One region of the Lactobacillus sp. M0396 genome, then DNA from elsewhere that is predicted to be linked to it. Evidence: predicted binding sites of a transcription regulator. Region 1 holds the regulator's gene; the other holds the start of a gene.
What was found. The regulator LexA, encoded in region 1, represses DNA repair genes until DNA is damaged. The targets are predictions, from matches to a motif close to CNAACANNTGTTNG.

Region 1 (16,229 bases):
CTATATACTAGCAGCACCACATAGAACATGGTGGGAACCAATTTTATTCGCCTTAGCGGCAAGTCCAAAAGAATTCATGTTTATGGCTAAAATAGAATTGTTTAAAAAACCGATATTACGGTTCATTTTAAAACATGCACATGCTTTTCCAGTAGACCGTAAACATCCTGGACCTTCAGCTTTAAAAACTCCTATTAATGGATTGAGAAAAGGTAATTATTCTTTAATTATTTTTCCCTCAGGTACAAGGCACTCATCTGAAATGAAAGGCGGCACAATTGCCATTGCTAAATTATCAAACAAGCCTATAGTACCAGTAGTCTATCAGGGTCCACTAACTTTCACTGGTTTATTAAAACGCCAACCCTTAGAAGTTTGTTTCGGGGAGCCGTTTATGATTGACCGTAAAATAAAACTCACTCACGAAAACGAAGCTATGTTAGACAATAAGCTTAAAAAAGCCTGGGATAAAGTTGACTACGAACAAAACCCCAATTTTCATTATCAACCTAAATAAAAAATTACTCTTTAAACATTAGCTCAATGAACAAGTGTTAAAATAAAAATGTAAAAAAGTTAGATGGAGGATTTCAAAATTGTTAGAAAAAAGTTTTTATAGAGCTATGTTAAGCAAGTCCTTTCCTTTCCCTGTCAAAGTAACATACTGGGATGGCAAAAGTGAAGTTTACGGAAACGGTACTCCAAATATAGAGATAATTTTTAACGAGAAAATTCCGACTAGTACTATTTCAAAAAATGCTTCTCTTGCTTTAGGCGAAGCATATATGGATAAAAGAATCGAAATCAAGGGCAGTTTGCAAAAACTAATTTGCGGAGCTTATGAAAGTGCCGGAAGTTTCATGCGGTCCAGTAAATTTCGCAAATTTTTACCAAAAGAAAAACACACTGAAGCACAAAGTGAAAAAGATGTTCAAAGTCATTATGATATCGGTAATGACTTTTATAAATTATGGCTTGACCCTACTTTAACATATTCATGTGCGTATTTTGAAAACGAAAATGACGATCTTGAGACAGCACAATTGGCAAAAATCCACCATATTTTAAATAAATTACATCCCGAAAAAGGAAAGACACTGCTTGACATTGGATGCGGTTGGGGCACTCTCATGCTGCTAGCGGCTAAAGAATATGGCCTTAAGGTAACTGGCGTAACATTAAGTGAAGAGCAATATAAACTTGTTCAAAAGAAAATATACGATCAAAACTTGCAGGATATTGCAGAAGTTAAGTTAGAAGACTACCGCGAGTTGGGAAATGAACAATGGGATTACATTACCTCTGTAGGAATGTTTGAACACGTTGGTAAAGAAAATTTAGGTCAATACTTTGCCGATGTTTCAAAATATTTAAAGAAAGATGGCGTAGCTCTCATTCATGGCATTACGCGTCAACAAGGTGGTGCCAAAAACGCTTGGATTAACAAGTACATTTTTCCAGGTGGTTATGTACCAGGGTTAAGTGAAAATATCAGTCATATTGTCGAAAACAACATGCAAATTACGGATTTGGAAATGCTTAGAAGACATTATCAAAGAACATTGGAAATTTGGGATAAAAATTTTAATGCTAAACGGGATCAAATTCAAAAGAATATGGGTGAGCGTTTTACTCGAATGTGGGATTTATACCTGCAGGCTTGCGCTGCTTCTTTTGAATCTGGCAATATCGATGTTGTCCAATATCTGATTACTAAAGGACCTTCAGGTAAAAACTTACCAATGACTAGAAAGTATATGTTAAATAAGTAATATTAATAATTTAATCTACACAAAAAAGCTGACAAATAAACTTTGTCAGCTTTTTTTATTAAACGCACATATACACTATGAATTAAGATATGAATTAAGGTTCAAAAATTTTTCCTGGATTAACAATGTAATTAGGATCGAATAACTTTTTAACCTTGCGTAGTAAGTCAGTATATTCTTTACCATAAAAGTCTTCATAATAATTTGCTCTAGCGTAGCCAATACCATGTTCACCAGACATATTTCCATCAAGTGATTTAGCAGTCTTGTATAACTCTGAAATTACTTTATCGCTTGTTTTTGCATATTCTTCATCAGTCATATCATCTGAGCAAAGGTAAATATGCAGGTTGCCGTCTCCAGCATGACCAAAGTTTGGAATTCTAATATTCAATTCCTTCTCTAGCTCTTCGATTCGGTCTAAAACTACTGGAATGTGGTTGATTGGAACACAGACATCAATTTCATCCATCTTTGGTGTGGAGTTTTGAATAGCAAGCAATAACTCTTCACGACATTTCCAAATCTTCTTAGCTTCATCAGAATCAGCACTTAATACAATTGCCTTTTCTGCTTTAAACGGTTTAACAACTTCTAAAGTTTCGTCAAGTTCTGCTTTCCATTCATCTTCTGTGAAGGCGTCAATTCCAATGATAATAAAACCATCACCATGCTTAATCGGAAATTCGTCCTTAGCATATGTTTCCCAGAGTTTAACAACCTTGCGTCCCATAAATTCAACGGTTGTTGGCACAACTCCAGATTTAAGAATAGCTGGAACAGATCTAATAGCGTCATTTAGAGTTGGAAATGGAATAATTGCATTGATAGATTTGTGTGGTCTTGGGTATAAACGAATTGTAACTTCTGTTACAACACCCAAAGTTCCTTCTGATCCAATAATTAAATCTTTTAGTGAATAGCCTGAAGACGATTTAACTGCTTTGGAGCCAAATTTATACAATTTTCCGTTAGTCAAAACTACTTTGATCTCACGAATGTGCTCTCTGGTAACTCCATATTTGATGGCTTTGAGTCCACCCGCATTTGTGGAAACATTGCCACCAATAGTTGCCCAGTGCATGGCTGGAGCAGGCATATACATGAAAGGCTTATCAGCTAAATATTCGTCCAAGTCTTTCAATCTTAATCCTGCTTGAACAGTCATAGTCAAACTTTCTGGATCATATTCCAAAACCTTGTTCATTTTGATCATGTCAAGTGAAATTCCGCCATCAACAGCAAGGTTAGCTCCCATTAAACCAGTTGAATTTCCCCTTGGAACCAAAGGTATTGAATGATCACTAGCGTATTTAACAACATTCATTACCTCTTCATTGCTTGTTGGTTGAATTACCAAATCTGGCATAGCTTTGACTGTACCAAATTGGTCATGATCCCAGTGCTTAGTTGGTTTAGTAATAAACCTTTCTGGATCTGAAATGAACTTGCTTAGGTTATCCAAGTCAGTTTGATTAATTTTTTGATATTCCATTATAATTCCCTTCTTACTAAAATCATAATTTAGCTACTGCTAACATGATAAATTTACTCTTTAATGTAAACGCTGTCAATACTAAATATAAAAAAGCACAAAGTTTTTAGCTTTGTGCTTTTTTTCACTTTTGGCTATTCTGTAAGGTATATAAATTATAATAATAACCTTTTTGTGAAAGAAGTTTCTCGTGATTGCCTCTTTCCACAATTCTGCCATCATTCAATACAATAATTTGATCTGCATCAACAATAGTTGAAAGCCTGTGCGCAATAGCCAAAGTTGTGCGACCCTTACGCAATCTCTTCAATCCTTGTTGAATCAGCGTTTCAGTTTCAGTATCGACATTTGCAGTGGCCTCATCCAGAACTAATATCCTAGGATCCGTCACCAAAGTACGAGCAAAAGATATTAGCTGCCTTTGGCCTTGACTAAATTCACTTCCACCTTCACCTACTTTAGCATGGTACTTTCCAGGGAGATTCTCAATAAAGCCATCTGCCTGAACAGTTTCAGCAGCCTTTTTTATTTGCTTGTCAGTTATGTCCTTGTTATAAAGGCGAATATTGGAATTAATATCCCCGTAAAACATAAAGGGCTCTTGCAATACCAATCCAAGTTTTTTGCGCAATTCTTCTTTAGGATATTTTTTGATGTCAACCCCGTCAATTAACACTTCACCTTTATAAAATTCATAAAAACGCATCATTACGTTAATAATTGAACTTTTACCCGAACCTGTATGTCCAACTATGCCTAAAGTTTCTCCTGGATTAACTGTGAAGGAAATATCATGTAAAATTTCGTTTTTACCATCATATGAGAAACTTACGTGCTTAAACTCAATCTTTCCTTGATTAATTGTTAATCCTGCCTCAGCTTTTTGTTGTGGTTCGTAATCAGTATTATCTAAAATCCGAAAAATTCTTTTGCCTGCTACAATACCATCTTGGAAAAAAGTCATTTGATCCATCATATTGGCAATTGGATTAAAAAACTGTGAAATATATTGTGAAAATGCATAAACAACACCAGCTGGAACAAAGGTTTCCCTTAACGGAAATCCAAAGTACATTAAAGTTAATGCTAATGCAAGTGAATATAGCAAACTAGTTAAAGGTGACAACAAAAAGGAATTAAGATTAATCATATCGAAACGTGTTTTCATTAAGGCAGAGTTTTCACTTTCAAAATGATTAGTCATACGCTTTTCCTGCTTAAATTGCTGGATTAAAGAAACTCCTTCAATTGATTCATTTAAGTTAGTATTTATGCGACTTAATCTTTCGCGATAACTACGGTAAAGTTTCGAACTTCTTTTAGAATATTGCCAAATAATCACTAAAAGTAAAGGTAAAAAAGCAAGAACTATAAATCCAGCCACCACATTGGTAGAAAACATCGCTACCATAGCCGAAATAATTGAGAAAAATGAAATTACTACGCTTGATAATACAGTCAAAAAATTGCTCAAAGTCATAGTATCATTTGTTACTCTTGAGACTATTGAACCAGCTGGAGTTTGATCAAAGTATCGCATTCCTAATGTATGCAACTTTTTATAAAGTTCAGAACGCAAGCCTTCAAGCGATTTTTCTGATCCTAAAGCAAAAAAGTACTCGTAGGTAAACTGCAAAATTCCTTTGACAATGGAACCAAATGCGTAAAGAAAACCAGCGAATAAAATTATTTGTGTTGTAACATCAGCTTTACTCAAAAAATTATCTAAAAAATACTGTAAACCATATGGCAGTAAAACGTTAATTACACTTACTAAAAAAGCACCAATACCTGCAATGATCATTTCATTTTTAAAATGCATCACAAAACGCAGCAAGCGCTTAAAAATGCTAAGTTGCTCTTTTACAGGAATTTCTTGAGACCAGACTGATTGGAATGAATTTTCATCGTCCATTGGAGTCACCTACCTTGTCTTCTAATTCTTGTCTTTGCCACATATCAGCATACCAACCATTTAATTTCAGCAGCTGGTCATGAGTTCCTCGTTCAACAATCCGACCATTTTTTAGGACTAAAATTAAATCAGCATTCATTACCGATGTAAGTCTATGCGTAGCAATTAATGTTGTTTTTCCCTTACGTTCCTTTCTTAGAGAGCGTAAAATAGCCATTTCAGTCCTGGCATCTACTGCTGACAATGCATCATCTAAAACTAAGATTTGGCTTTGTTTAAGTAGCGCTCTGGCAATAGACATACGTTGTTTTTGTCCTCCGGAAAGTGAAACGCCATTTTCACCCACCAAAGTATTGTAACCACCTGGCATCTGTAAAATATCATTGTGCAGATCACTTTTCTTTGCTGCAGAAACAATAGCACTTTCATTACTGTCTGCTTTTGAAAAAGCGATATTCTTTTGGATACTGGTTGAAAATAGGTAATTGTCTTGAGGTACATATGATATTTGGCGTAATAAAACATTAAGGGGAATCTCTCTGATATCATGTCCATTTAACGTAATGTGACCATCATACTTATCAAATTCCCTAAGTAAAAGCTGTATTATAGTAGTTTTACCAGCTCCTACTTTACCCACAAGACCCAGAGTTTGACCTGTTTTTAACGTAAAGTCGATATTATTCAGCACTTGAACTTTCGGTTCATCTGGATATGCAAAATATTTAACATGATAAATAAGATCGCCCGCTATATCTTTGGCAGATAATTTTTGATCAGCATATTTATCCGTAATTTCAGACTTTTCTTCCAGCAGCTTTTCAATACGATCGTAACTTGCGCTTCCACGCTCTAAAATATTAAAAAGATATCCGATGGCAAACATAGGCCAGACCATATTACCAATGTATGCAATAAACGAAACTAACTGGCCAATAGTGAGTGCTTTGTTAAAAACAAGCATCCCACCGTAAATAATAGTTATTGTATATGTCAAACCAATAAGCAATGTGCCTAAAGGATCAAACATAGAGTCCCATTTAAAAACTTTTTTATTGATTTTAATAGTGTCATCTATCATTTGGTCAAAAGCAGCAGTATCTTCTTTACCCTGACCAAATGTTTTCAAAACCTTGATACCTGAAACTGATTCCTGAGTTTTATTGTTTAACCTGGAAAAAGCTGCTTGGGACTTATCAAATGCATCATGTAGCCTGTCTCCTAATTTCCATGCTCCCCAAGCCAAAAATGGTAACGGCAAAAGAGCCACAAGTGTTAAACGCCAATCAACAAAAGCAATCATGGCCACCATGGTAGATACACTCATTATTAGTGAGTCAACGAGTGTTAAAACGCCTTCACCGGCAACTTCCTGAACGGCCGAAACATCATTTGTAGCGTGAGCCATCAAATCACCTGTTCTGTGACGTTGATAAAAAGTGCGATCCATAGCCATGAAATGACGGAATAGTTTCGATCTTAACTGTAGTTCCAGTTCTGCTGCACCACCCCAAATCTGACTACGCCAAAAATAGCGAAAGCCATACAGCAACAGGGCTGCTAAAACAATTGCCAAAATTAGAAGACCATATTCTTGCCAACTAATATGTCCTTCATCTAATTGATCAGCCATTAGACCTAAGATTCTCGGTGGCACCAAGTTCACAACTGAAGTAAGTGCCAAAAACGTAATACCAATTAGGTAACGCTTTTTTTCTTTTTTAAAAAACCAACCTAATTTAAAAAATATACCCATTATTCACCTAAAAATTCAGTAAAAAAGCGGAGAGTTTATTCTCCGCCACACTATTTCAATCTAGTAAGTTTTTATTTTTGGTGCTTCATCATGTTCATCACTTGGTTTACCTTCTTAGCTGAAGGCTTTTGGCCCATTTGAGACATCATGGCAACAATCATATCTTCACTGATTGGCGGATTATCCTTAAAATATTTTTTCATATATGCTCTTGCACCATAAAAGCCTCCTACAAGTCCTAATATTAATGCTATAACAATCAGAAAAATCGCTAATCCTAAGTTCATAAAATAATCACCTCAATTTGTCCAATAGGTATATCTTACCTAAAAATACAGTAAAATTAAAGATCAAAGTTAATCTTTTCTTAAACCTTTTTTTCTTTGAGCTTTTTTCGCTTTTTCAGAAGTAATTTCTTTGCCATTTTTATCAATTATCACTAAATTCTCTACATCTTGTTTAAAGCCTGCTCTGAAGTTCTTAATAAATTCCTGATGTAATTTCTTTCGTTCTATTTCCTCGCCTTCTGTTAGTCCAACAGATTCCTTTTTATGATAAAGTTCATTTATTCGATTTATTAGTTTTTTCTCAAGATCTTCATTCATTTTTAGCACCTCTCTTAAAAAAGTCTACATTATTATTTGTAATAAAAAAAGTTTAAAATTTTCAGAACGCTTGTTTGTACTATACCAAATTATCTGCTAGAATTAAAAGTATTAAAGACGTTTATAATACTGGAGATAACTATGACTACAAAACAAAACAATAAGCAGTTACAAATTTTACGCTATATATATGAAACGGTTGAAGACAGGGGCTTTCCTCCAACTGTGCGTGAAATATGTCATGCTGTAGATTTATCTTCCACTTCTACTGTACACGGCCATTTATCAAGGCTTGAAAACAAGGGCTTAATAATAAAGGATGCTACAAAACCAAGAGCATTAGAAATAACCGATGAAGGGAAAAAAGCAATTGGCGTCCAACCAAAAGAAATTCCAGTTGTTGGTGATGTGACTGCTGGTCAACCTATTTTAGCTGTTGAAGACATAGAAGACTATTTCCCTTTGCCTCCTGATTTAGCAAACGATGCTGGCGATCTCTTTATGTTGAGAGTACATGGAGAAAGTATGATTAATGCTGGTATTTTAAACGGAGATAATGTAATTGTCCGCAAACAATCTTCAGCTATTAACGGTGAAATTGTAGTAGCAATGACAGATGAAAATGAAGCAACTGTAAAACGATTTTACAAGGAAAAAGGTCACTATCGTTTACAGCCTGAAAATGATACGATGGCACCGATCATATTGTCAAGCGTCCACATTTTAGGTAAAGTAGTTGGACTGTACCGTAACACTATTATTTAACAAAAGAACTTTATAGCATTATTGGGATAAATAAAAATTATTTTTTACGAGTTTCAATAATGCTTTTTTCTCCATAGTTTCTTTTACTTCTTCCAGGACTTTTTCCTGCATTTTTAATTTGTTTATTTTTGCATTTATAACAGCGATTTTATCCTTAATTAACTTTAAGTTCTGTTTACGCTGCTTTTCAGTACTACACGATTCATCGTGTAGTTTTTTTATGTCCTTTATTTCTTGAAGCGAAAAACCTAAGTCTTGGAACTCTTTAATTGCTTCAAAAATATCAGTTTCGTCTTCAGTAAACCAATAGTTTCTTCCCTTACGACCAGGATTTAATAAGCTTAAGTAGATATAATGTCTAACTGTATCACGTGTAGTATTTTCCTTTTGAATAAATTCTTTCAAATACATAATTATCTCCTTGACGTAGGGTCGACCCCAGATGATTAAATTTTAGCAGGAGGTATAAAAATGTCATATCTAACAATCTCTTTAACTATTATATATGGTGTTCTTATGACTAGCGCCAGCTTTTCATCTTTTACTAGTTTGCCAATTTGGCTAATCATGATCAACGTCTTGTCCGCATTAGGCATTATTGCCGGAAGTTTTCTAAAAAAACCACTTTTAACTACTATATTTCTAGTAGCAGTTTTGCTTACCGCTCTAGCAAACGGAATTTTTCTTTACGGACAAATCACTTGGTCTCACTGGTTTATCAGACTAATTTTGACTATTATTTTGATTTGCTTGAACTTTAAGTATTTTTAGATATTTACCTAGCAAAATTCCTGTTAGTAGTCAAACGTAACGTCTCAAAATACTGTCATTATGGCAAGAAATTGACTTTCCACAACTAATGCTTTAAATCAATTCACAATCTTTACATTGATTTTATACTTAAAAATGCTATTTCTAAAGCTTTTATGTTATTTGCTTGTGAATAATAACGCTGTTTCACTTTGGTTCCACGGAAGTATTTTTTCACAAACTTGGTTAAATTTTACTAATGATATTGGCAGCTAAATTAATTGCTGCTTCATGAGCATCCCTGCCCCAGCCTCTTTCTTCATGCTTTTCTACATCTTTAAGAGAATCTGCTGTAAATAATATTTGTGCAAAGTCGACTCCTCTAAATTGTGCACAAGCAGCGAGTGCCGCACATTCCATTTCAACACATGAGGCGCCCAATGCTTTAGCCTGTTTTACTTTCTTGGCAGTTTCCCTAAAAAAACCATCAGTAGTCCACGTAGTTACTTCTTTAACCGTAAATCCATTTTCGTTCATTAGCTTCTTTGTTTTGTCTAAAAATGCGGATTCTAACATGACAAATGTCTCTGGATTTAAATAATGAAATGACGTACCTTCGTCTCTTATGGCTTTTATAGGCACGAGAAAATAATTTTCCGGTAAATCAACCAAACAACCTGCTGAGCCAACTGCTAAAATCTGTTTAACACCGTAGCCTATTAACCAATCTAACAGTTGCACAGCGGCCGCGGCCCCCATTTTAGCCTGACAAAGGGTAAACTTTGCTCCATCTAAATCAACTTCATAAATGGGAGTTTTTCCTTCAAAACATTCAAAAAATCCCACTTGTTTATGAGGACGACCAACTAAAAATTTGTTGATTGCAGCTGTAGTTAAAAATGCAAACAGCAATTTAGGTTGAAAATGAAAGTGATTAATTTCTTTTTCGTGCTCTGGTTCTAGAACTGCTTTTGGACTAGTATCAAAATTTAATAAAAATGGTTCATTCATAATTCTACCCTCCATAAAAAATATTTTGCTGAAGATTTTAACATAAACAAAAAAGAGAATCATCCCTTTACGGAATGATTCTCCTTTACTTAAGCGTTAATTTAACGACGCTTTTCTGCAATTCTAGCAGACTTGCCGTGACGATCACGTAAGTAGTAAAGTTTAGCACGACGTACACGCCCGTGACGTAATACTTCAACCTTGGCAACACGTGGATCGTTTACTGGAAAAGTACGTTCAACACCAACACCAGATGCCATCTTACGTACAGTATAGCTGGCACCAATTCCAGTGCCCTTACGCTTAATAACAACGCCTTCAAACATCTGAATACGTTCATGTGAACCTTCGACAACACGCACGTGGACACGAACTGTGTCTCCTGCACGGAAGTCAGGAATATCGTCACGTAATTGTTCTTTAGTTAATTCTTGAATTAATGGATCCATTTTTATTTTCTCCTTCTCCGGCATTCATTCACGTCATTCACGTCAGCGGAACACCCCTAACTATTAGTGCAAAAATAAATTACACCTCAATTATATTAGCAAAAATAGCAATTAAAATCAAGTTTGATCTTTTTCCTGCTCTATTTCCGTCAACATTCTCTTTTCTTCTTTACTTAAATTATAATTTTCAAGTAAATCCGGTCTGTACAAGTAGGTTGCCCGCAAAGCTTCCTTATGACGCCACTCATCAATCTTTTGGTGATTTCCAGATGTTAATACTTCAGGTACTTTCTTTCCTTCAAAATCTTCTGGTCTGGTATATTGTGGATATTCCAGCAAACCACGAGTGAAACTCTCCTCTACTGGTGAGGCAATATTTCCCAAAACACCCGGAATCAATCTAACAGTAGCATCAATCATACTCATTGCAGGTAATTCACCACCAGTTAAGACATAATCACCAATTGAAACTGTTTCATCTGCCAAATCATAGATGCGCTGATCAAAGCCTTCATAATGACCACAAATAAATGTAAGGTTCTCTTCTTTAGACCATTCTTGTGCTATTTTTTGATTAAAAGTTTTGCCTTGTGGTGCAGTAATAATTACTTTGCCCTTATTTGCGATCGAATCAAGTGCTTTTTTGATCGGCATAATTTGCAAGACCATGCCTGCTCCGCCACCATAAGGACTGTCATCAACGTGATGATGAATATCCGTGGTAAAATCACGAAAATTGACTAAATTGAGTTGCCATCTGCCATCTTCAAGACCTCTTCCAAGCATTGAAGTTGTCAATGGTGTAAACATATCGGGAAAAAGCGTCAATACGTTAATCTTCATTGCGTAATCCTTCCAAAAGTTCTACAAAAACTTTTTTATGTTCAACATCTATCTTTTTAACAACTTGATCTATATAGGGAATTAAATACTCATTACCATTTTCTTCGGTAATTTCCCAAACATCATTTGCTCCTGGAGTTTCGATACCGGTTATTTGACCCAGCTTAACCCCAGAATGATTATCTATCACTTTACAGCCTAGAATATCGCGATAATAATATGCGCCATCTGGAAGTTCATGCTGATTTTGCTCGCTAACAACTAAAGTTTCGCCGACTAATTTCTTAGCACTATCAATATCAGTGATTTCATTAAATTGAACCAGCCAGAACTGTTTAAAAGGTCTGCTGGTTTTAACCGTCAACTTTTTTTGTTGATTAGCTTTTAAAGCCAATTCTTGCTTTGCAGCAAAGCGTTCTTCCGGAAAATCCGTAATTAAAGCAACTTTTACTTCTCCTTTAAGACCATGGGTAGATAATATTCGCGCAACATCATAAAATTGCATAGTTTCTCCTACTCAAAGAAAAAAGCTTGAAGCAGTTAACTTCAAACTTTTAACTAACGATTCACTATTTATTAAATTTTGAATCATGCAGTTTCTTCATTAAGCCTGCACCAGAAAGTAGTGAACGCACAGTATCTGAAGGTTGAGCACCCTTTTGCAACCATTCAAAAATTTTATCTTCGTCTAATTTCAATTCCTTAGGAACTGAAACTGGATTATAGTAACCGACTTCTTCAATAAAACGACCATCGCGTGGCATTCTGGAATCAGCTACAACGATTCTATAAAATGGCTTTCTTTTAGCACCCATACGGCGCAAACGAATTTTTACTGACATAAATTTTTTTCCTCCTAAAAGTTACGTTAAATAATATAGCACTTTTTTAAAAGGGTGTAAAGTGTTTTTACTTAACAGGTGATTTTTTATGAATGATATCTCTTGACCTTCATCCGTTTTTTCTTATTTTTCTTAAATTTTTTACCCATATGTCTCATGGCCATCCGACCCATTGGAGAATTCATTCCTGGCAAATTATCCATTCCCTTAAAATTACCCTTAGTAATTTTGCTCATCATATCGCGAGCCTGCTTAAATTGCTTAATCATTCTGTTGACTTCAACTACCGGTCGACCAGATCCAGCTGCTATTCTTCTTCTGCGACTAGGATTAAGCAACTCTGGATTTTCTCGCTCTTCTTCTGTCATTGATGAAATAATTGCTTTCACATAAACAATTTGCTTTTTATCGAAGTTGACGTTCTTAAGCTGTGGATTATTTGCCATTCCTGGAATCATCTTCATCAGCTGGTCAAGTGGACCCATTTTTTCAACTTGCTCAATCTGATCAACAAAGTCGTTGAAATCGAAAGTATTTTCTTTCATTTTTTCAGCAACTTCTTCAGCTTTTTTGGCATCATAATCCTGCTGAGCTTTTTCAATTAAAGTCAGCATATCACCCATACCTAGAATTCTAGAAGCCATACGATCAGGATAGAATTGTTCAAGGTCAGTTAATTTTTCACCCTGACCAGTATAAATAATTGGCTTGCCGGTTACTGCTCTAATGGATAAAGCGGCACCGCCACGAGTATCACCATCAAGTTTGGTCAAAATAACTCCGGTGATGTCTAAACGTTTGTCAAAGCCCTTTGCAACATCAGTTGCTGCTTGACCGGTCATGGCATCTACTACCAGCAAAATATTATCCGGTTGGGCAACTTTTTTGACGCGCTCAAGTTCTTCCATCAAAGGCTCATCAATTTCCAAACGACCCGCGGTATCAATAATGACATAATCATTTTTATCTTTATCGGCTTGGCTTAAGCCGTCTTGTACTATTTGAGCTACGTTTTTTTGATCTTTTTCACTATAAACAGGAACTTTTAGCTGGTCACCAATTTGCTGCAACTGGTCAATAGCCGCTGGACGATAAATATCACCAGCAATTAGCAACGGTCTTGCTTTTTCTTTTTGTATTAATCTGTTTGCCAACTTACCAACTGTAGTAGTTTTACCTGTACCTTGTAAACCCACCATCATTATTATTGTAGGAATATGTTTAGATTTATTGAGGGAAACTGCGCTCTCACCCATCATCTTGGTTAATTCATCGTTAACAATCTTAATGACTTGTTGACCCGGATTAAGGCTTTCCTGAACTTCTTTTCCGAGAGCTTCTTGCTTTATTTTCTTGATAAAATCTTTAACAACTTTAAAGTTAACATCAGCTTCCAGTAATGCCAGTCTAATTTCCCGACTGGCACTATTGATGTCATCTTCTGATATTTTCCCTTTACCCGTTAGATTTTTTAAGGCTTTTTGAATTCTTTCACTTAAATTTTCAAATGCCATCGAATTACTCTCCCCTCAGTTGATTTATTAGATCAGTAGTTATTTGTAAAGCTTGGCTTGACTTGCTTTTTTTGAGTGCGACTACAACTTTTGCTAGTTTGTCTTCAATCATATTGTAATCCCTCTGCATATGTAAATTATCTTCGTAATTTTTTAACAACTTGCGACAGCGACGTAAATTGTCGTAGACTGCCTGACGTGAAACATGATGATTAATGGCTATTTCTCCTAAAGACAGGTCGTTATAATAATAGTCTTCAAAATAACTTTGCTGGCTCTTGGTTAATAGACCACCATAATATGCGTATAAATCACCTAATATTTCGTTTTTTTCGAGTTCGTCCATTGCCCTCACCTTGAACAAGTATAGCAAAAATGTCAGAAATTGACGATCTTGAAAGCCAAAAATTTGATTAAAGATATACTAAAATTTATTGCTTTTCTTAATAAAAATCTGTATTATTAATTTAATTAATTTTTAGGAATTTTACTATCACGGATATAGAATTATCATTCTTGAAAGTTATTAGATTAGACGGTACACGAATAAATATTAATTTTGTACCGTTTTTTTATTTGAGTAATCAAACTGTTTTGAAAAAATATTTAAAAGCGTTACACTACACCTACTGTTTAAAACAAATTTTACTATATAAAATGTAAGTTCGCACTCAAGTTGTTACCCGTGTGAACTTTTTAAATGGTAGATTTCTTTCAAACAGAATGCTAAACAAAGCTAAGGAGCAATTCAGTGTGAATTTATGGAAATTAATGAATCGAAAAGAAGATCCAGATATTTATCAGGAAAAAGATGGTCACTTAGTCAGAACACTAAAAGTTCGTGACTTTTTAGCTCTGGGTGTAGGTACTATCGTTTCAACCTCAATTTTTACATTACCTGGAGAAGTTGCAGCACTGCACACAGGACCCGCTGTAGCCCTGTCATGTGTTATTGCATCTATAGTAGCTGGTCTTGTTGCATTCGCCTATGCAGAAATGGCAGCCGCAATGCCATTTGCAGGATCAGTTTATTCTTGGATCAATGTTATATTTGGAGAATTTTGGGGTTGGTTTTCTGGTTGGGCTCTTTTAGCAGAATACCTAATTGGAATGGCATTTATTAGCTCTGGTTTGTCTGCTAATCTTCGTGCATTAATAGCACCTTTAGGCTGGAAATTACCCGCTGCCCTAGCCAATCCACTAGGCGTAAATGGAGGATTATTTGACCTGGTTGCATTACTAGCTATTTTGTTGGCTGCATTTCTAGTCAGCTTTGGAGTCTCTAAAGCTTCCCGAGTCGAAAACGTTTTAGTGGTGGTCAAAGTTTTAGCAATTTTGCTTTTTGTTGGCGTTGGTTTGACAGCTATTAAAAAAGCTAATTTCATTCCTTTTATACCACATTATCGTGCAACAGCTCATGGACCTTTTGGTGGCTGGCAAGGTATTTATGCCGGAGTTTCGATGATCTATATTTCATTCTTGGGCTTTGATACCATTGCATCAAACTCTGCAGAAGCTATTAACCCGCAAAAAACTATGCCACGGGGAATTATCGGTTCGTTGCTAATAGCAGTTATTTTATTCGTAGCCGTCAGCTTAGTCTTAGTTGGAATGATACCTTATCACCAATATTTAAATTCAGCTGAGCCAGTTGGATACGCTTTAAGAAAAACAGGTTTCGGACATATTGCCACTATCGTTCAGTCTGTTGCTATTTTAGGAATGTTTACCGCTTTGATTGGTCTTTGTATGGCAAGTTCTCGTTTGGTATATTCATTTGGTCGCGATGGTATGATTCCTAAAGTACTTGGTAAATTGAATAAAGAACATCGACCAGCAAACTCATTATGGACAGTTGCAGTTATTGCAATTATTATTTCTGCATTTATTCCCTTCTCATTCCTGTCACAATTAGTTTCAGCTGGAACTCTGATTGCCTTTATGTTTGTTTCTCTGGGAATCTATCGCATAAGGCCACGCGAAGGAAAAGATATTGTTGATCCAGCTTTTAAAATGCCTTGGTATCCTGTACTGCCATTTTTAGCATTTCTCGGATCTTTTGTTGTTTTTTGGGGATTAGATATACAAGCAAAAAAGTACATGCTAATATGGTCACTAATTGGTGTCTTTATTTATTTAATTTATGGCATTCGTCATTCTGCTATGAATAAGAAAATGCGTAAATAGCACTTCTCAAAAATAAAAAAGTCTGGAAAGTTTTTCCAGACTTTTTTAATGCCTTTAAATAGTATTATTATTTAAAGATTTTCATCCATATTAAATGTTAGTTTTGACATATTGATTGAATCAATCATCATCTGAGCCCAAAGCTTTTCAGAACGCTTTCTAGTATAGGCAACAGTCTCTTGATTGGCCTTAGTTAGATATGAAGTTAATTCAGTCCCTGATTTATCACTAGCTACTTCGATAATCTTATGCACACGACGACGATAGTATTGATTAAGTTCATTCAGATAATCACTATCGAGTTGAACAAACTGTGGGTAATGCG
Region 2 (16,229 bases), on a different contig from region 1:
ATAATTTAGGGTCTGCACCTATGCAGCACCAGGCATTGTATCGTCATGATGCCGATATTCAAGCAGCTGCGTATGATGGTGGTGAATTAACAGCCAATTTGCTCTTACCTGCGATTAAAGATTCCAAGAAGGCAAACGATACGGTTCGCAGAGAAGTAAAAAAGAGATGGGACCAAACTTATTTGCATACCTATGGTTTTGCTAATAATTATGCCTTTATGGTTAGAGAAAAAGATCAAAAGAAATATCATCTTTATAAAATTTCAGATTTAAAGAAAGTTAAAGACAAATTTTCTTTTGGTGTAGCATCGGAGTGGGTTAATGCCCCAGGAGTAGGTTATCCGGCTTTTCAAACAGCATATGGAATGACTTTTTCTAAAGCCCATCCTATGAACATAGGTTTAGTATATTCTGCTTTGAATAGTGGAAAAATGGATGTCATTTTGGGCTATTCAACAGATGGTCGAATTGACAGCTATAATTTACATCTTCTCAAAGATGATAAGCATTTCTTTCCACCATATAATTGTGGGATGTTAATCAATAATTATTTGTTGCGCGAGCATCCTGAATTAAAGCCGATACTGAAACGGTTAGTTGGCAATGTGAGTGTTCATGATATTCGTAAAATGAATTTCCAAGTTGATGATAAATTGCTTGAGCCGGCTATTGTTGCACATCAATTTTTAGTAAAGCATAATTACTTTAGGGGGGAGAAATAATGTCTCATTTATCATTGTGGCAGCAGTTTATTTATTATTATGCCCATAATGGCAGTTACGTATTGGAACAATTTAATCGTACTTTTCTCATTTCAATATATGGGGTATTATTTGCTGCAATTATAGGAATTCCAGTAGGAATTTTTATCTCCCACAATGGTCATTTAGGTGACTTTGTTGTTGAAATTGCCAACTTTATTCAAACTATTCCATCTTTGGCTCTGTTGTCCATTGTAATGATTGGTCTGGGTTTAGGTGTTATGACTGTTATTGTAACTGTTACACTTTATTCACTTTTACCTATTATAAAAAATACATATACTGGTATGAGTAATGTTAATAAAAATGTTATTGATTCTGGTAAAGGTATGGGTATGACAAAGTTTCAGCTGCTTTACATGGTTCGTCTGCCTTTATCGATGTCAGTTATTATAGCAGGTTTAAAAAACGCTTTAGTAATAGCTATTGGTATTACATCAATTGGCTCATTTGTTGGTGCTGGCGGGTTAGGTGATATTATTATCCGTGGAACTAATGCTACCAACGGCAGTGCAATTATACTGGCTGGTGCTCTTCCTACAGCTTTAATGGCAATTTTAGCAGATGTCATTTTGAACTTCTTGCAAAAAATTTTAGAACCAAAAGGATTAAAAAAGGCAAACTAAAAAAGTTTTGCTGGTTTTTGCGTAACTATTATTGTGAACAAAATTAATAAACATTTGTTCGCCTTTTTTCTTGCAAATATACACTAAAGCAAAGTATAATTATTACGTATTAAAATGATGAAACTATTTATAGGAGGACAAGAGTCTTGGCCAAAGATGAAAAACAAGCTGCATTGGAAAATGCGCTTAAGAAAATTGAAAAGAATTTTGGTAAAGGCGCCGTCATGCGTATGGGCGATAAAGCTGACACCAAAATTTCAACTGTTCCTTCAGGTTCGCTTGCTCTTGATGCGGCCTTAGGAGTTGGCGGCTATCCCCGTGGTAGAATTGTAGAAATTTACGGACCAGAGTCTTCTGGTAAGACGACAGTAGCTTTACATGCGGTCGCTGAAGTGCAAAAAAGAGGCGGCACCGCTGCTTATATTGATGCTGAAAATGCGATGGATCCTGCTTATGCAGAAGCACTAGGTGTTGATGTTGATTCACTAATTTTATCCCAGCCCAACACTGGTGAAGAGGGATTGCAGATTGCGGACACATTGATTACGAGTGGTGCAATTGATATTTTAGTAGTTGATTCAGTTGCAGCACTTGTACCTCAAGCTGAAATTGACGGCGAGATGGGTGACAGTCACGTTGGACTGCAAGCACGTTTAATGAGTCAAGCATTGCGTAAACTTTCAGGTAATATTAATAAGACTAAAACTATAGCAATTTTTATTAATCAAATACGTGAAAAAGTTGGGATCATGTTTGGTAATCCTGAAACTACACCAGGTGGTCGTGCACTCAAGTTTTATGCTACTATACGCCTAGAAATCAGAAGAGCGGAAAAAATCAAGCAAACTGGCGGTGAAATTACTGGTAACCGTGTAAAAATTAAAGTTGTTAAAAATAAAGTTGCACCACCATTCAAAGTTGCCGAAGTTGATATGATGTATGGTAAAGGTATCTCGCAAAGCGGCGAACTTTTGGATATGGCCGCTGACAAGGACATTATTGCTAAAGCTGGTTCTTGGTATTCATATCATGATGAACGAATTGGACAAGGTCGTGAAAATGCGAAAAAGTATCTTGAAGATCATCCTGATGTTTATGATGATGTTCAGAAGCAAGTTCGTCAGGCATTTGGTATTGATGAAGAATCCGTAGCTGAAAGAGAAGATCCAGAAAAAATAAAAGAAAAAAAAGCTAAGAAAGTTGCAAGTAAAGAAAAGGAAGCTTCTGATAAAAAAGAAGCTGACAGCAAAAGTAGCTAACTATGAAGAAATAGACCTCGACCTGTGAAAACTGGTTGAGGTTTTTTTCATGACGTTTGACATAATCCCCGTGGTTCTTTATCATTAATATTGTGTGAATAATCTAAAAAAATAAAAAGGCGATAGAAATCATGATGAATAAATTTTTGATTCCCGTCGCGATTGCTATTATTTCAATTATAGTAGGCACAGTTGTAGGATACGCTATACGTAAAAAAATTTGGGAGAAGAAAGCCCAAAATGCTCAAAACGATGCCGATCATATTTTAACCGAAGCAAAAGCACGAGTCGACGCTGCTAAGGCTGAAGTCAATGCACAGAAGCAGGCAGCTGACGCTATAAAACAAAGTGCGCAAAACACTAAAAAGGAAAAAATTCTTGAAGCTCAAGAACAAATTCAAGATTATCGACAAAAAGTTGAAGATGAATTAAACGACAAACGTGATACAATAGCACGCGATCAAAATCGCTTAACACAACGAGAGGATACTCTCGATCATAAAAACTCTTTGCTAAAAGAAAGAGAGGAAGATTTAGCTAAAAAAGATGAACAGCTGGAACAAAAGCAAACTGAATTAACTGCTAAATTGCAAAAGGCTGATGAATTGGTCGAACAGACTACACAAAAACTTTACGAAGTTGCTCATTTAGACAAGGAGCAGGCGAAAAAGCTCGTCTTAAATCAATTGGCAGACCAATTAGTTAAAGAACGAGCAGAAATGATTAGTAATAGTAATGCAGAAGTAAAAGCCAAGGCGGATCACTATGCACGTAAAATAATTATTGATGCTATTCAGAGCAGTTCTGCTGATACAGTAGCCGAAACTACAGTGTCAGTCGTTGATTTGCCTAATGAGGAAATGAAAGGTCGTATTATCGGTCGTGAAGGGCGTAATATCAGATCTTTTGAGGCACTTACCGGGGTGGATCTAATTATTGATGACACACCTAAAGTTGTCACGCTAAGTGGTTTTGATGCAATTCGACGTGAAATTGCTAAAAGGGCAATGGAGCGTTTAATTAAGGACGGAAGAATTCATCCGGCTAGAATTGAAGAGACAGTTGACAAGGCTCGTAAAGAGGTAAATGATGATATTTACGAAGCTGGAGAAAGCGCTCTAATGGAGCTGGGAATTCATAAAATGAATCCTGAGCTGGTTAAAATATTGGGTAGACTTAAATACCGTACATCCTACGGTCAAAATGTTTTAGGTCACTCAATTGAAGTTGCAAAATTAGCTGGGACAATGGCTGCGGAGCTTGGATTAAATGAAAAATTAGCGGTTCGCGCGGGATTATTACACGATATTGGAAAAGCAGTCGACCATGATATTGAAGGTTCACACGTTGAAATAGGCGTGGAATTGACTAGGAAGTATCATGAGCCGGATGTGGTTGTTAATGCAATTGCAGCACATCATGGAGATGTGCCGAAGTTATCGTTTATTGCTGAATTGGTAGTTGCAGCGGATACAATTTCTTCTGCAAGACCCGGTGCCAGAAGCGAAAGTTTGGAAAATTATATTAGAAGACTTACTGACCTGGAAGAAATAGCTAGCAGGTATGATGGAGTTAAACAGGCATATGCTATTCAAGCTGGACGTGAAGTTCGCGTAATGGTTGAGCCTGATAAAATTTCAGATGATCGTATTACCGTATTGGCACGAGACATTCGTAACCAAATTGAAAAGGAACTTGATTACCCGGGTAATATTAAAATAACAGTTATTCGTGAAAAACGAGCTGTATCAATTGCGAAGTAAAGTAGAAGGTTGAATTTTTAAAAATTCAACCTTTTTTATTTGTTCGTTTTATTATAATTCAACTATGATGTGGCAGGTTTTGACATAAATTATCGCAATTGAACATATTTTGATAAAATGAAAGGGTATACAATACGAATTGAATGGAGGAATATACCGTGAACCAAAAGATAACAACTGAATTAAAAGACTTTTTACAAGAGTTAGGTTATCCATTTGATTCAATTTCTGGGTTGCTTGATTCCAGCATGATGGATAAATACCTTAATGCTAAATGGATAAAAAACTCACACGTATTTCAAGTACTTGATAAAGAAGCCACTGATAAGCAGTTACTGGCTTGCAGTGATGTTCGAAATTTTTACCAGTTTGTTCCTCCATATTTTGCTGCATTATCAAGTAAAAATGGAATACAGGCAATTTCTCGGTTGGCAACCTATCAGCAGCTTATAGGGCCAATCGAAATGGGAAGATTTAAAGAAGGTGAAAATTTAAGAATTCACATCAGATACCTGGATCAATATCGTAAATTCTCACGTTTTAGTCTACTAGTTGATCAAATTTCTTTAGTTAGTCTGATTAGAGCTGGAACAAATAAAAATATTGTTCCTGTATCTATTGGTAGCAAATACAAATATGGATCGCAAATTAATAGTTATTTAGGTGTTGAAGCTCAAAATAGTTTAGACAATTATTTGGTGTTTAAAAAACATGATTTAGAGCAGCCATTTATGACCAAGAACGACGTAATGTGGAACTTTATTGAACCTGGTTTAAAAAAATACATCAAAAAATTAAATATCAACCCTCCAATTTCGGCTGTTGTACAAAACACTCTTTTTAAGTTGATTGCTGGGGGCAATTTTCAACTAAATGATGTAGCAAGTGAATTAGGTATTTCTTCACGGACATTACAAAGGTGGTTGCAAAATGAGGATACTACATTTAAAAAGCAACTTAGTCTTGTGCAAAAAATTTTGGCACAAAACCTGCTGCAAGATAAAACTTTAAATACTGCTGAGGTAAGTTTCTTAGTCGGTTTTAACAGTGTTGCCTCATTTTATAAAGCTTTTAAGAAATGGTCCGGATTAACGGTTAGAGAATACAGACTGCAAAAGATTTTACAGTCTAATAGCATAAATGCAATTTAATTTAGGAGAAAACAAAATGTTTTTAAAAGACAACGAAACCTGGAATGCGACTTATGATGTTGTTGTAATTGGATTTGGTGGAGCAGGAGCCACAGCGGCGCGTTTCGCTGCAGACAAAGGAGCAAAAGTCCTCCTGGTTGACAGTGCTCCAGAAGGACATGAAGGTGGCAATACCAGATACTGTGGTCAGATAGTTGAAGCAGGTTACGATTATGATAAGCTCAAAAAGTATTATCAAAAAATGACCGCTCCACTTGATTTGGACGAGAAGGTGCTTGAAACCTTTGTAAAAGGTATGGTCAATTTATCAGATTATTTTGAAAAATATTTGGGTGGAAAAGCTTTTAGTGTGAAAAATAATCCAGGTAACAAAAATGTTGCTATGTTGGCTTATATGAGTGCTGAATATCCTGAATTTGAAGGTGCAGACACCAATGATGACTTGTTAGTGCATGATCAGATATTTGATGCTGCTCTTTGGAAAAAATTGCGGCAGAATGTACTGGATCGCAGCGACAAAATTGATGTGCTTTATTCAACACCAGCAAAGCACTTAATCCAGGATACGGATAAGACAATTATAGGTGTACAGATTGAAAATAAAGACAAGCTGTTCAATGTTCAAGCAAAAAATGGTGTAGTTTTAGCGCTTGGCGGATTTGAAAATAACGAACAAATGGTACAGGATTATTTAGGTGAAACTAATTTATTACCATACGGTACGCTTTATAACAATGGCGATGGCATCAAAATGGCTATAGAAGTTGGTGCGGATTTATGGCATATGAATAATTATGAACCAGGTGGAACTGTTAATTTAGCCGCTCCTAAAGGCCAAAGAGCTCATAACATTATGGCATGGAAAGCATTATTTGCCGGTTCCTTGATCACAGTTGGTGATGATGGTACGCGTTATGTAGCAGAAGACGATCCAACCCGTCATGGTCATCGCTATAATCATGGCCTTTGGAGAATTCCTTTAGCCCAAGTACATCCTCATATGATTTTTGATCAGAAAAAATACGATGAACTATTCTCAGCTGATAATGATGAATTTCAAAAAGAAGCTTTAACTAAAGTAGTTAAGTCAGAAACTATCTCAGATTTAGCTAAAGAAATAAAAGTTGATCGGGCAGTTTTAGAAAATACTTTGAACACATATAATTTCTTTGTTGATCAGGGAGTCGATTATCAGTGTGGACGTAAGCCAGAATCAATGGTTAAAATTTCACTTGCAGGTCCGTTCTATTCTTTAGCTCAGCAACATACGATGTTAAACACTCAAGGTGGACCACGTCGAAATGAAAATGCTGAAGTCATAGATACAGATCAAAAAGTTTTGCCACACTTATATGCTGCTGGTGAACTGGGTCATATCGGTGCAAATCAATATAATGGCGGCGGAGACATAGCTGACTGCTTAATATTCGGTAAACTAGCTGGAGAAAATGCCGCCAAGACTAAAGATGATCTAGTAGTCTCAGGTGCCAGTGCTAGTGAAAATAATACTGATGCTGCATTTCCTGAATCAGAAGCTAAACAAGAAGATTATTCCACTGCTGAAAATCAATATATTGGCAAATCAACAAGCGGCATGGGCAATGAAATAGTAGTGCGAGTAACAGTTGACAGTGATAAGCGTCCAACCAATATTGAAGTTTTAAAAGAAAGCGAATCACCTGACTACGGTGAAAAAGCTATTAAGAAAATGAAACAAGAAATGCTGACTAACAAAACAGTTAATGTAGATGCTGTATCTGGAGCTTCTGCATCAAGTCGTGCATTTAAAGAGGCTGTTGAATCTGCGTTAAATCAAGCTTAGTTTCTAACGAAAGGATAAGAAATGGCAAATTTAAAAGATGGCGTTTATCAGGGACAAGGTTCTGGTAACCGCGGTGAAGTTAAGGTTTCGGTAACCGTTAAAGACAATAAAATTACGAATGTAACAATTGATCAACAGGATGAAACTTCTGGTATAAGCACTGCTGCTTTAAAAAAGGCACCAAAGCTAATTGTTGAGCATCAGTCATATAACATTGATGCAGTTACTGGAGCAACTATTAGTTTTCAAGCTGTCCAAAAAGCAGTCAGAGATGCAGTTTCAAAGGCTGGCGATCCTAGTGGTCTTGATAAAAAAGTTGATTTGAGAAATACTGAGAAAAAGGATAATGGCAAAGACTATCGCAACATAAATCCAGATGATTTAGAATTTGAAGATCAAACAGATATTTTGGTAATCGGAGCGGGAGCTGCTGGTCTTTCAGCTTCTATTGCTGCAAGGCAAAAAGGTGCCTCAGTAATTTGCTTGGAATATACTTCAAGTTATATGTTGTCCGATATGACTCTGTCTGGTGGTTATTACAACGCTGGTGGGGGCACTAGTTTGCAAAAATCTCAGGGAATAAAAGATACCAAGGAAAACTGGAATAATTATTTAAAAGCAGTTGGTCAAGGCTATGAAGACGCGGGTATGAGAGAAACAATCGTTGAACATGGCGCAGAAGATTATGAATGGCTGGCTGGTGAAGTTGGTGTCAATTTTCAAGAAGTCCAAGAAATTGGCAATGAAGAAGCAATGAAAGACTATGCTATTCCGGCAGCCAGATCACATTTAACTGTCGAAAAAAGTGGCTATGGTCTGTCAAAGCCGCTTTACAATAAGGCAAAAGAAGTTGGCACAAAATTTATTTTTAATATCACAGCTGAGAGCTTAATAACTGACGAGAATAATAATGTAGTTGGTGTACATACTAATAAGGGTAACTACAAAGCCCAAAGTGTTATTATTGCTACAGCAGGCTTTTCTCGTAACAAAGAAATGCTTAAGAGTTTTGCGCCTGATTTTGCTGTTGGAGAATCATATGGCTCAATCAGACAAATGGGTGATGGTATCACTATGGGCGCTGAAATTGGCGCTAAGTTAAAAGATATGTGGATGCCAATAGCCAACTCAATTGGTACTCAATCCGGCGATAATGTATGTATCGGTCCTCTGTGTACTGCCTGGACAAAGCCTTACATTTGGGTAGGCACAGATGCTAAAAGGCACTTTAGGGAAGATATGTATTTTGAATATGCCTCTAAGAAAATCGCAAGTCTTGATCAAGGCTACGTTTGGTTAATTTTTGATGAAGGCATGGCAAATGAAATGCCAGCTGCTTTTTCAGCACCAGCTCCGTCACCACATTTAAAACGTGAGGTAGAAGATGGTTACTTCAAGAAAGCTGATACGATAAAAGAATTAGCTCAGCAGATTAACCTAAACCAAGAGGTATTAGAGAAAACAATTAAAAAGTGGAATAATGACGTTATTAAAGGTGAAGATACAGAATTTGGTCGTCAAAAAGATTTAACAGCTTTCAAAGCACCATTTTATGCTGCTAAACTGGCTCCTTCAACACCAGACATGGCAGGTGGATTAGCTATTAACACCAAAGCTGAAGTTCTGGACAATTTTGATAAAAAGATAAACAATCTTTATGCTGCAGGTAGTACTACAGGTGGTTGGCGCGGAATGACTTATCCCGGATGTGGGATGGGCATTACTAATGCTGTTGTTTTTGGAAGAATAGCTGGAGAAAGTGCTGTAACCAATGTCAAAGAAGAGGCTGATGCAAGTTCAGCTGCCTCTCACATGTAGTTTTTATATTTTGTGAATTAATTAGAACTGGATTCATTTGAACCTAGTTCTTTTTTGATTTTAAATAACAATTTTTTGTTAAAAAAACTAGTGTTCAATTAACCTAATTTGTGCATTTTTGTTCCAGCTTGTATAATTAAGACAACTATAAATGAAAGTAGCCGACTATGTTTAAAATTATTGTTGAATTATTTTTTTTAGTGATTATACAAGCTTCGATCACGCCTTTTATTAGGAGATTGGCTTTTGTATTAGGTGCAGTCGACATTCCAAATAAAAGAAGGGTAAATAAAAAACCAATGCCAACTTTAGGCGGATTGGGTATTTTTGTGACCTTCAATATTGGCGCTTTTGTTTTATTGCGTGAGCAATTCCCGACACATGAGGCTTTTAGCATACTTTTAGGATCCAGTGTGATTGTCTTGACTGGTATAATTGACGATATTATGGAGCTAAAGCCAAGGCAAAAAATGTTGGGTATATTTATTGGCGCTCTGGTAATTTATTTTCTTGCCGGCATCAGGATGAACGTCTTAAATTTGCCCTTTCTTAATAAACAAATACACTTAGGCTGGTGGAGTTTACCAATTACTATTTTTTGGATATTGGCCTTAACTAATGCAGTTGATTTAATTGATGGTCTTGATGGCCTGGCCGATGGGGTTTCGATGATTTCACTTATTACCATGGGGATCGTTGGTTATTTCTTCCTGCATACCGGTCAACTATACATACCTATTGGCTGTTTTATGCTTGCTGCCTGCCTATTAGGATTTTTACCTTATAACTTTCATCCCGCAAAAATATTTTTGGGTGATACAGGAGCGTTATACATTGGCTTTATGATTGCGGTATTTTCACTTAAAGGTTTAAAAAATGTGACTTTTATTTCTCTGTTAGTGCCAGTCACTATATTAGGGGTTCCAATTACAGATACGATTTATGCCATGATTCGGCGCAAATTAAATAACCGTCCCGTTTCGCAAGCCGATAAGCACCATTTGCATCATCAACTAATGAAAATGGGTTTGACCCACAGACAAACGGTTTTAACGATTTATGCTTTATCACTTATTTTTTCATTCATTTCTCTCTTGTTTTTGTTGTCACCAATGTGGGGGATGTGGGTTTTAATTGCAGGTCTGGCAGTTGCCCTAGAGTTTTTTGTGGAATCCATTGGTCTTTTAGGAGAAAAATATAAACCGCTGATGAATTTGACCCAAAAGCTGATTAATTCTCGGAGTAAGAAAGATCCTACGGTGGAAGTTTGGCATCTTGGGCAAGACAAGCCTGAGCAATTAAAAAAGAAAAAGAAAGATTAAACTTGGCAGATACTGACAAGAGATTTTAGTTTAAAAGTCAATTTGACTACTGCTAAAATTAACAAGAAAAAAGAAGACAAATTCCTTAAATGTGGATTGTCTTCTTCTTTTGTATAGTTATTGAATTATGCTTTTATTGATCATGATAATTGTGCTGAGTAACGGGAACCTCATTATATCTTTTAGGCAGAAAAATAAACTGTATTTTGCCGGACAAAATATTAGTGAGGTCATTCTCTAATTCCTCTAATTTGCCTTCATCAATGTAAATTGAAATTGTCACGCTGACGCCATAATCAATATTGTCAATAAAGATTTTTTGTTGATTAAGATAGTGCTGGATTTCATCGAATTTTTTATAATCGACTTGAAATTTAACTCCCTGTTGCTGAACTCGTTTAACTACGCCTACGGCTTCTACTGCCTTAGTCACACTATTAGAATATGCACGTATCAAACCTCCAGCCCCTAATTTTATTCCGCCAAAATAGCGCGTAACTATTGCAGTGACATTTTTGAGTTTCATTAACTGCAAGGCTTTTAGTTCTGGAACTCCGGCCGTACCAGATGGTTCACCATTGTCACTTGCTTTGACGTGCTCATCGTTTAAACCAATGGTGTAAGCAAACGTATTATGAGTGGCATCACGGTATTTGTTAGACACAGCGGCAATTGCCTTTTCAGCTTCTTCAATAGTTGGGGTCCGTATTAAAGTCGTAATAAAACGACTTTTTTTAATCGTTAATTCGTGATTGCCATTGTCTTTAATGGTCAAATAATTTTCTTTTTCATTCAAAAAATCAGCCCTTTTTTGCGTATTTATTATTGGAGGACAAAATGGAAAGTATTTCAAATCTAGCAGGCCGCCAATGGGTTAGTAGTCAAATGGATTTTAGCACAAAGGCTGGCTTAACCAAAATCGAGGCAATTAAAAATGGTCGCTGCTTGCGCTGCAATGCCAGGGCTTATGCTAAACTGCCAAGTGGCAAAACATATTGCAGAACTTGCATTGGTCTGGGAAGAATTGTAGAGGGTGATTATTTAATTCGCAATAAACAAAAAATAAATTTCTCGATAAAAGCAAATGGTGGATTAACGTGGAAGGGTGAACTAACCTCACTACAGGCTAAAATTTCACGTAAATTAATTGAAAATTATATCAACGGTCAGGACTCACTAGTTCATGCGGTAACTGGTGCAGGTAAAACAGAAATGCTTTTTCCTTTAATAGCACACTGTTTAGCAGAGGGAAAAAGATGTTGTCTATCAACTCCAAGAATCGACGTTGTAAACGAGTTATATCCACGTTTTCAAAATGCCTTTAGTGAAATTAAAATCGGTAAATATCATGGCAGTGAGTACCAAGAGCCAGGCCTAGAACAATTAACTATTTGTACGACACACCAATTATTAAAGTTTTTTCATGCTTTTGATTTACTTGTAATTGATGAAGCTGACTCTTTTCCCTATGTTCATAATTCAGAATTGCATTTTGCAGCAGAAAATGCAATTAATGACAAGGGACAGAGAGTATACTTAACCGCAACGCCTACTAAAGATTTATTAGCATCCGTAGAAAAAGGTAAATTGCAGAAACTAAAATTGAAAAGAAGGTTCCATGGAAATCTTTTACCTGTACCAAAAGAAAAATTATTTCTCCGTCCATTTCTGCATCAAAACAAAATTAATGTTAATCTCATTAAAGACATTATAAAAGTTGTAGAAGCAGGCCACCCATTATTGCTTTTTGTACCTCGTGTTGATCAAATAAATCTTTATATTGATGCCTTAAAAAAAGAGCCAAAACTTAGTAAGATTGAGATTTCTGGGGTTCATGCAAACGATACAGATAGAATTAAAAAAGTTGGAAAGTTTCGAGCAGGAAAAACTCGGCTATTAGTGACAACTACAATTTTGGAACGAGGGGTTACTTTTAATCATGTCTGGGTAATTGTTGTTCAAGCGGATGATAAAATTTATTCTGCTTCGAGCTTAGTGCAGATAGCCGGTAGGGTCGGAAGAGACAAAACTGATTCCAGTGGTTTGGTTTTATTTTGTTATCATAAATATACCAACAGCATTCGTAATGCAATGAAACAAATTCGCGAGATGAACAAATGAGAAGGTGCTTACTGTGTGGGCAGCTTTTTGTTGCTAAAGTGTCATTTATCCAATTATTTTCTTGGCACAAGCAGGAAACCAAATGTATTTGCTCTAATTGTCAAAGTAAATATATGCGCATCCCTGACAAACATTGTCCAAATTGTTTTGGTAAGTTGAGCCAAAATAAATTTTGTTTAGATTGTATTAATTGGCAGAAAATCTATGGAAAAAAATTACTAAAAAATCATTCCTTGTATTTATATAATGAAGCTTTTCATGATTTAATGGTTAATTATAAGAGATATGGTGATTATGCTTTGCACAAAGTATTAGAGGAATTATGTCGGGAAAATCTAACTAAATATCAAGCCGACCTCTATGTTCCTGTGCCTACTTCTCCAGAACATATTGAACAAAGACAATTCGATACTATCAGTTCAATTTATGGTAATCTGGTTTCATTAACCTGTGTATTGGGTAAAAAACCAGGGCTAAGTGCACAGGGAGAAAAAAATCGCGCTGAAAGATTAAGAAGTGAGCAAAGTTTTTTTGTTAAGAAAAACTTTACGATTAATTTGAAGAAATACAAGATACTTTTATTAGATGATATATATACTACGGGCAGAACGCTTTATCATGCACGGGATGCGTTGGCAGAAGTTTTTCCTAATGCAAAAATTAGTAGTTTTACCTTATGCAGATAAAACTAAATTGTTCAGCGCTTTCATGTTTTGCTATAATTTTGCTATAATATAGGTAACATAAGACTGCATAAGCAGTTGAAAGGAGAATCTCATATGTTAAAGTATAATGTCCGTGGTGAAAATATTGAGGTAACTGATGCTTTAAGAAGTTACGTAGAAAAGCGCCTAAAAAAATTAGAGAAGTATTTTGATTTGAATCAAGATATGATTGCTCATGTAAATTTAAAGGTGTATCGTGATCACAAGGCTAAAGTCGAGGTAACTATACCACTGCCATACTTAGTATTGAGAGCTGAAGAAACAACTGACGATATGTACCGCAGTATTGATTTTGTTTCAGAAAAACTTGAAAGACAAATCAGAAAGTATAAGACTCGTGTGAATCGTAAGAGTCGTGAAAAAGGATTTAACGATTTCTTTGTTGAAAGTGCAGAAGAGGATTCTAAAGATAAAGAGGTCAATGAGTTTTCTATTGTTCGCAATAAACAAATTGGTTTGAAACCGATGAGTCCTGAAGAAGCGATTTTGCAAATGAATATGCTTGAACATGATTTCTTTGTTTTCCAAGATGGTGAAACTAACGGTACAAGTGTTGTCTATCGCAGAAATGATGGCCGTTATGGTTTGATTGAAACAAAATAAAAATAGTATTATCAAGCAAGGGCCCCACATTTAGTGTGAGGTCTTTGTTTTGTTTATTTTTCATTTAGCTTCAATCATGGTAAAATTATCATGTGTTTTTATACTTTAACTACATATAAGGATCGATTAAATGGTAAACATTTTAAAGAAACTATACAATAATGATAAAAGAGAACTGAAAAAGTTTGAAAAAATTGCTAGTAAAGTTGAAGATCATGCAGAAGAGTATGGTCAACTTTCTGATGAAGAATTGCAGGCTAAAACACCTGAATTTCGTGATAGGCTAAAAAATGGTGAAAGTTTGGATTCACTTTTACCAGAAGCTTTTGCAGTTGCTCGTGAAGGTGCCAAAAGAGTTTTAGGACTTTACCCATTTCATGTTCAGGTTTTAGGTGGTATTGCACTGCATTATGGTAATATTGCTGAAATGATGACCGGTGAAGGCAAGACTTTGACTGCAACCATGCCTGTATATTTGAACGCACTAACAGGAAAAGGTGTTCATGTTGTTACTGTCAACGAATACTTATCCAGTCGTGACGCAGAAGAAATGGGTCAGCTATATAAATGGCTAGGCTTAACAGTTGGTCTTAATCTTAATGCGATGTCGCCAGATGAAAAACGGGAAGCTTATAGTTGTGATGTAACTTATTCAACTAACTCTGAACTTGGTTTTGACTATTTACGTGATAACATGGTTGTTTACAAGGAACAAATGGTTCAACGCGAGCTTAACTATGCTATTATCGATGAGGTCGACTCAATTTTAATTGATGAAGCTAGAACGCCATTGATTATTTCGGGTGAAGCCGAACAAGCTAATGGTGACTATATTCGTGCAGACCGTTTTGTCAAAACCCTTAAAGAGGATAAGAGTGATGATGATGCAGACGATGACAAAGACTATGGTGATTATAAGATTGACTGGCCTACTAAGACTATTTCGTTAACCAGAACAGGTATCCAAAAAGCTTGTGATCATTTTGGACTTAAAAATTTATACGATGTTGAGAATCAAAAACTAGTACACCATATTGATCAGGCTCTGAGAGCAAATTACATTATGCTTAAAGATATTGATTATGTTGTTCAAGATGGTGAAGTCTTAATTGTTGACTCGTTTACTGGTCGTGTTATGCAAGGACGGCGCTATTCTGATGGTTTGCACCAAGCTATTGAGGCAAAAGAAGGAGTAAAGATTCAAGAAGAATCCAAGACTCAGGCTACAATTACCTATCAGAACTTCTTTAGAATGTATAAAAAACTTGCCGGGATGACTGGTACTGCTAAAACGGAAGAAGAAGAGTTTCGTGAAATTTACAATATGCAGGTTATTACGATTCCAACAAACCGCCCGTTAATTAGAAAAGATAATCCTGATATTCTTTACCCAACTTTGTCATCTAAGTTTGCGGCTGTTGTCAATGAAATAAAAGACCGTCATTCTAAAGGTCAACCAGTTTTGGTCGGTACTGTCGCGGTTGAAAGTTCTGAAAGACTAAGTAAATTGCTTGACCAAGAAGGAATACCGCATGCGGTTCTGAATGCTAAAAACCATGCTAAAGAAGCTCAGATCATTATGAATGCTGGTCAACGCGGTGCCGTAACTATTGCTACTAACATGGCTGGTCGTGGTACTGACATTAAATTAGGGCCCGGTGTCAAAGAATTAGGTGGACTGTCTGTTATTGGTACCGAGCGTCATGAATCTCGTAGAATTGATAATCAGCTCCGTGGACGTTCTGGTCGTCAGGGTGACCCTGGTGTTACACGTTTTTATCTTTCACTTGAAGATGATTTGATGAAGCGTTTTGGTGGTGACAGGGTAAAAGATTTTCTTGATCGTTTATCAGATAATGACGATGATAAAGTGATTGAGAGTCGTCTGATCACCAGGCAAGTTGAGTCAGCTCAAAAACGGGTTGAAGGTAATAACTACGATACTCGTAAGCAAACTCTGCAATATGATGATGTTATGCGTATTCAACGTGAAATCATTTACGGTGAAAGGATGCAAGTTATCGGCGAAGAAGATTCCCTTAAGGATGTTTTAATTCCGATGATTCGTCGTACTATTAACAGTCAAGTAGATATGTTTACGCAAGGTGATCGCAGCAAGTGGCGCCTTGATTCTTTGCGGGACTTTATTTCTTCCAGTTTAACCAACGAAGAAGAGACAGATGCAATTGACTTCAAAACAATTACAGTATCTGACTTAAAGCAAAAACTATATGATCTTGTTGAAGCTAATTACGAAG

Region 2: the regulator LexA is predicted to act here: its motif matches at 1,435-1,448, upstream of recA (recombinase RecA).

Annotation. Positions count from the first base shown of each region.
Region 1 is NZ_JACFQE010000001.1:297,404-313,632, forward strand. Features, by position in the region: gene H3T43_RS01405 (1-acyl-sn-glycerol-3-phosphate acyltransferase) at 1-517, shown strand, start outside; gene H3T43_RS01410 (cyclopropane-fatty-acyl-phospholipid synthase family protein) at 597-1,772, shown strand; gene H3T43_RS01415 (FAD-binding oxidoreductase) at 1,867-3,267, opposite strand; gene H3T43_RS01420 (ABC transporter ATP-binding protein) at 3,392-5,182, opposite strand; gene H3T43_RS01425 (ABC transporter ATP-binding protein) at 5,172-6,938, opposite strand; gene H3T43_RS01430 (YneF family protein) at 7,010-7,225, opposite strand; gene H3T43_RS01435 (DUF896 domain-containing protein) at 7,295-7,543, opposite strand; gene lexA (transcriptional repressor LexA) at 7,685-8,308, shown strand; gene H3T43_RS01445 (MerR family transcriptional regulator) at 8,327-8,719, opposite strand; gene H3T43_RS01450 (hypothetical protein) at 8,780-9,079, shown strand; gene H3T43_RS01455 (nucleoside phosphorylase) at 9,305-10,069, opposite strand; gene rplS (50S ribosomal protein L19) at 10,171-10,518, opposite strand; gene trmD (tRNA (guanosine(37)-N1)-methyltransferase TrmD) at 10,636-11,361, opposite strand; gene rimM (ribosome maturation factor RimM) at 11,351-11,866, opposite strand; gene rpsP (30S ribosomal protein S16) at 11,931-12,203, opposite strand; gene ffh (signal recognition particle protein) at 12,290-13,717, opposite strand; gene ylxM (YlxM family DNA-binding protein) at 13,722-14,063, opposite strand; gene H3T43_RS01490 (amino acid permease) at 14,471-15,904, shown strand; gene H3T43_RS01495 (C69 family dipeptidase) at 15,976-16,229, opposite strand, start outside.
Region 2 is NZ_JACFQE010000004.1:146,063-162,291, forward strand. Features, by position in the region: gene H3T43_RS06430 (osmoprotectant ABC transporter substrate-binding protein) at 1-722, shown strand, start outside; gene H3T43_RS06435 (ABC transporter permease) at 722-1,387, shown strand; gene recA (recombinase RecA) at 1,534-2,646, shown strand; gene rny (ribonuclease Y) at 2,781-4,409, shown strand; gene H3T43_RS09620 (helix-turn-helix transcriptional regulator) at 4,568-5,560, shown strand; gene H3T43_RS06455 (FAD-dependent oxidoreductase) at 5,577-7,382, shown strand; gene H3T43_RS06460 (FAD-dependent oxidoreductase) at 7,404-9,200, shown strand; gene H3T43_RS06465 (glycosyltransferase family 4 protein) at 9,368-10,522, shown strand; gene H3T43_RS06470 (YigZ family protein) at 10,656-11,318, opposite strand; gene H3T43_RS06475 (DEAD/DEAH box helicase) at 11,360-12,643, shown strand; gene H3T43_RS06480 (ComF family protein) at 12,640-13,329, shown strand; gene hpf (ribosome hibernation-promoting factor, HPF/YfiA family) at 13,423-13,971, shown strand; gene secA (preprotein translocase subunit SecA) at 14,102-16,229, shown strand, end outside.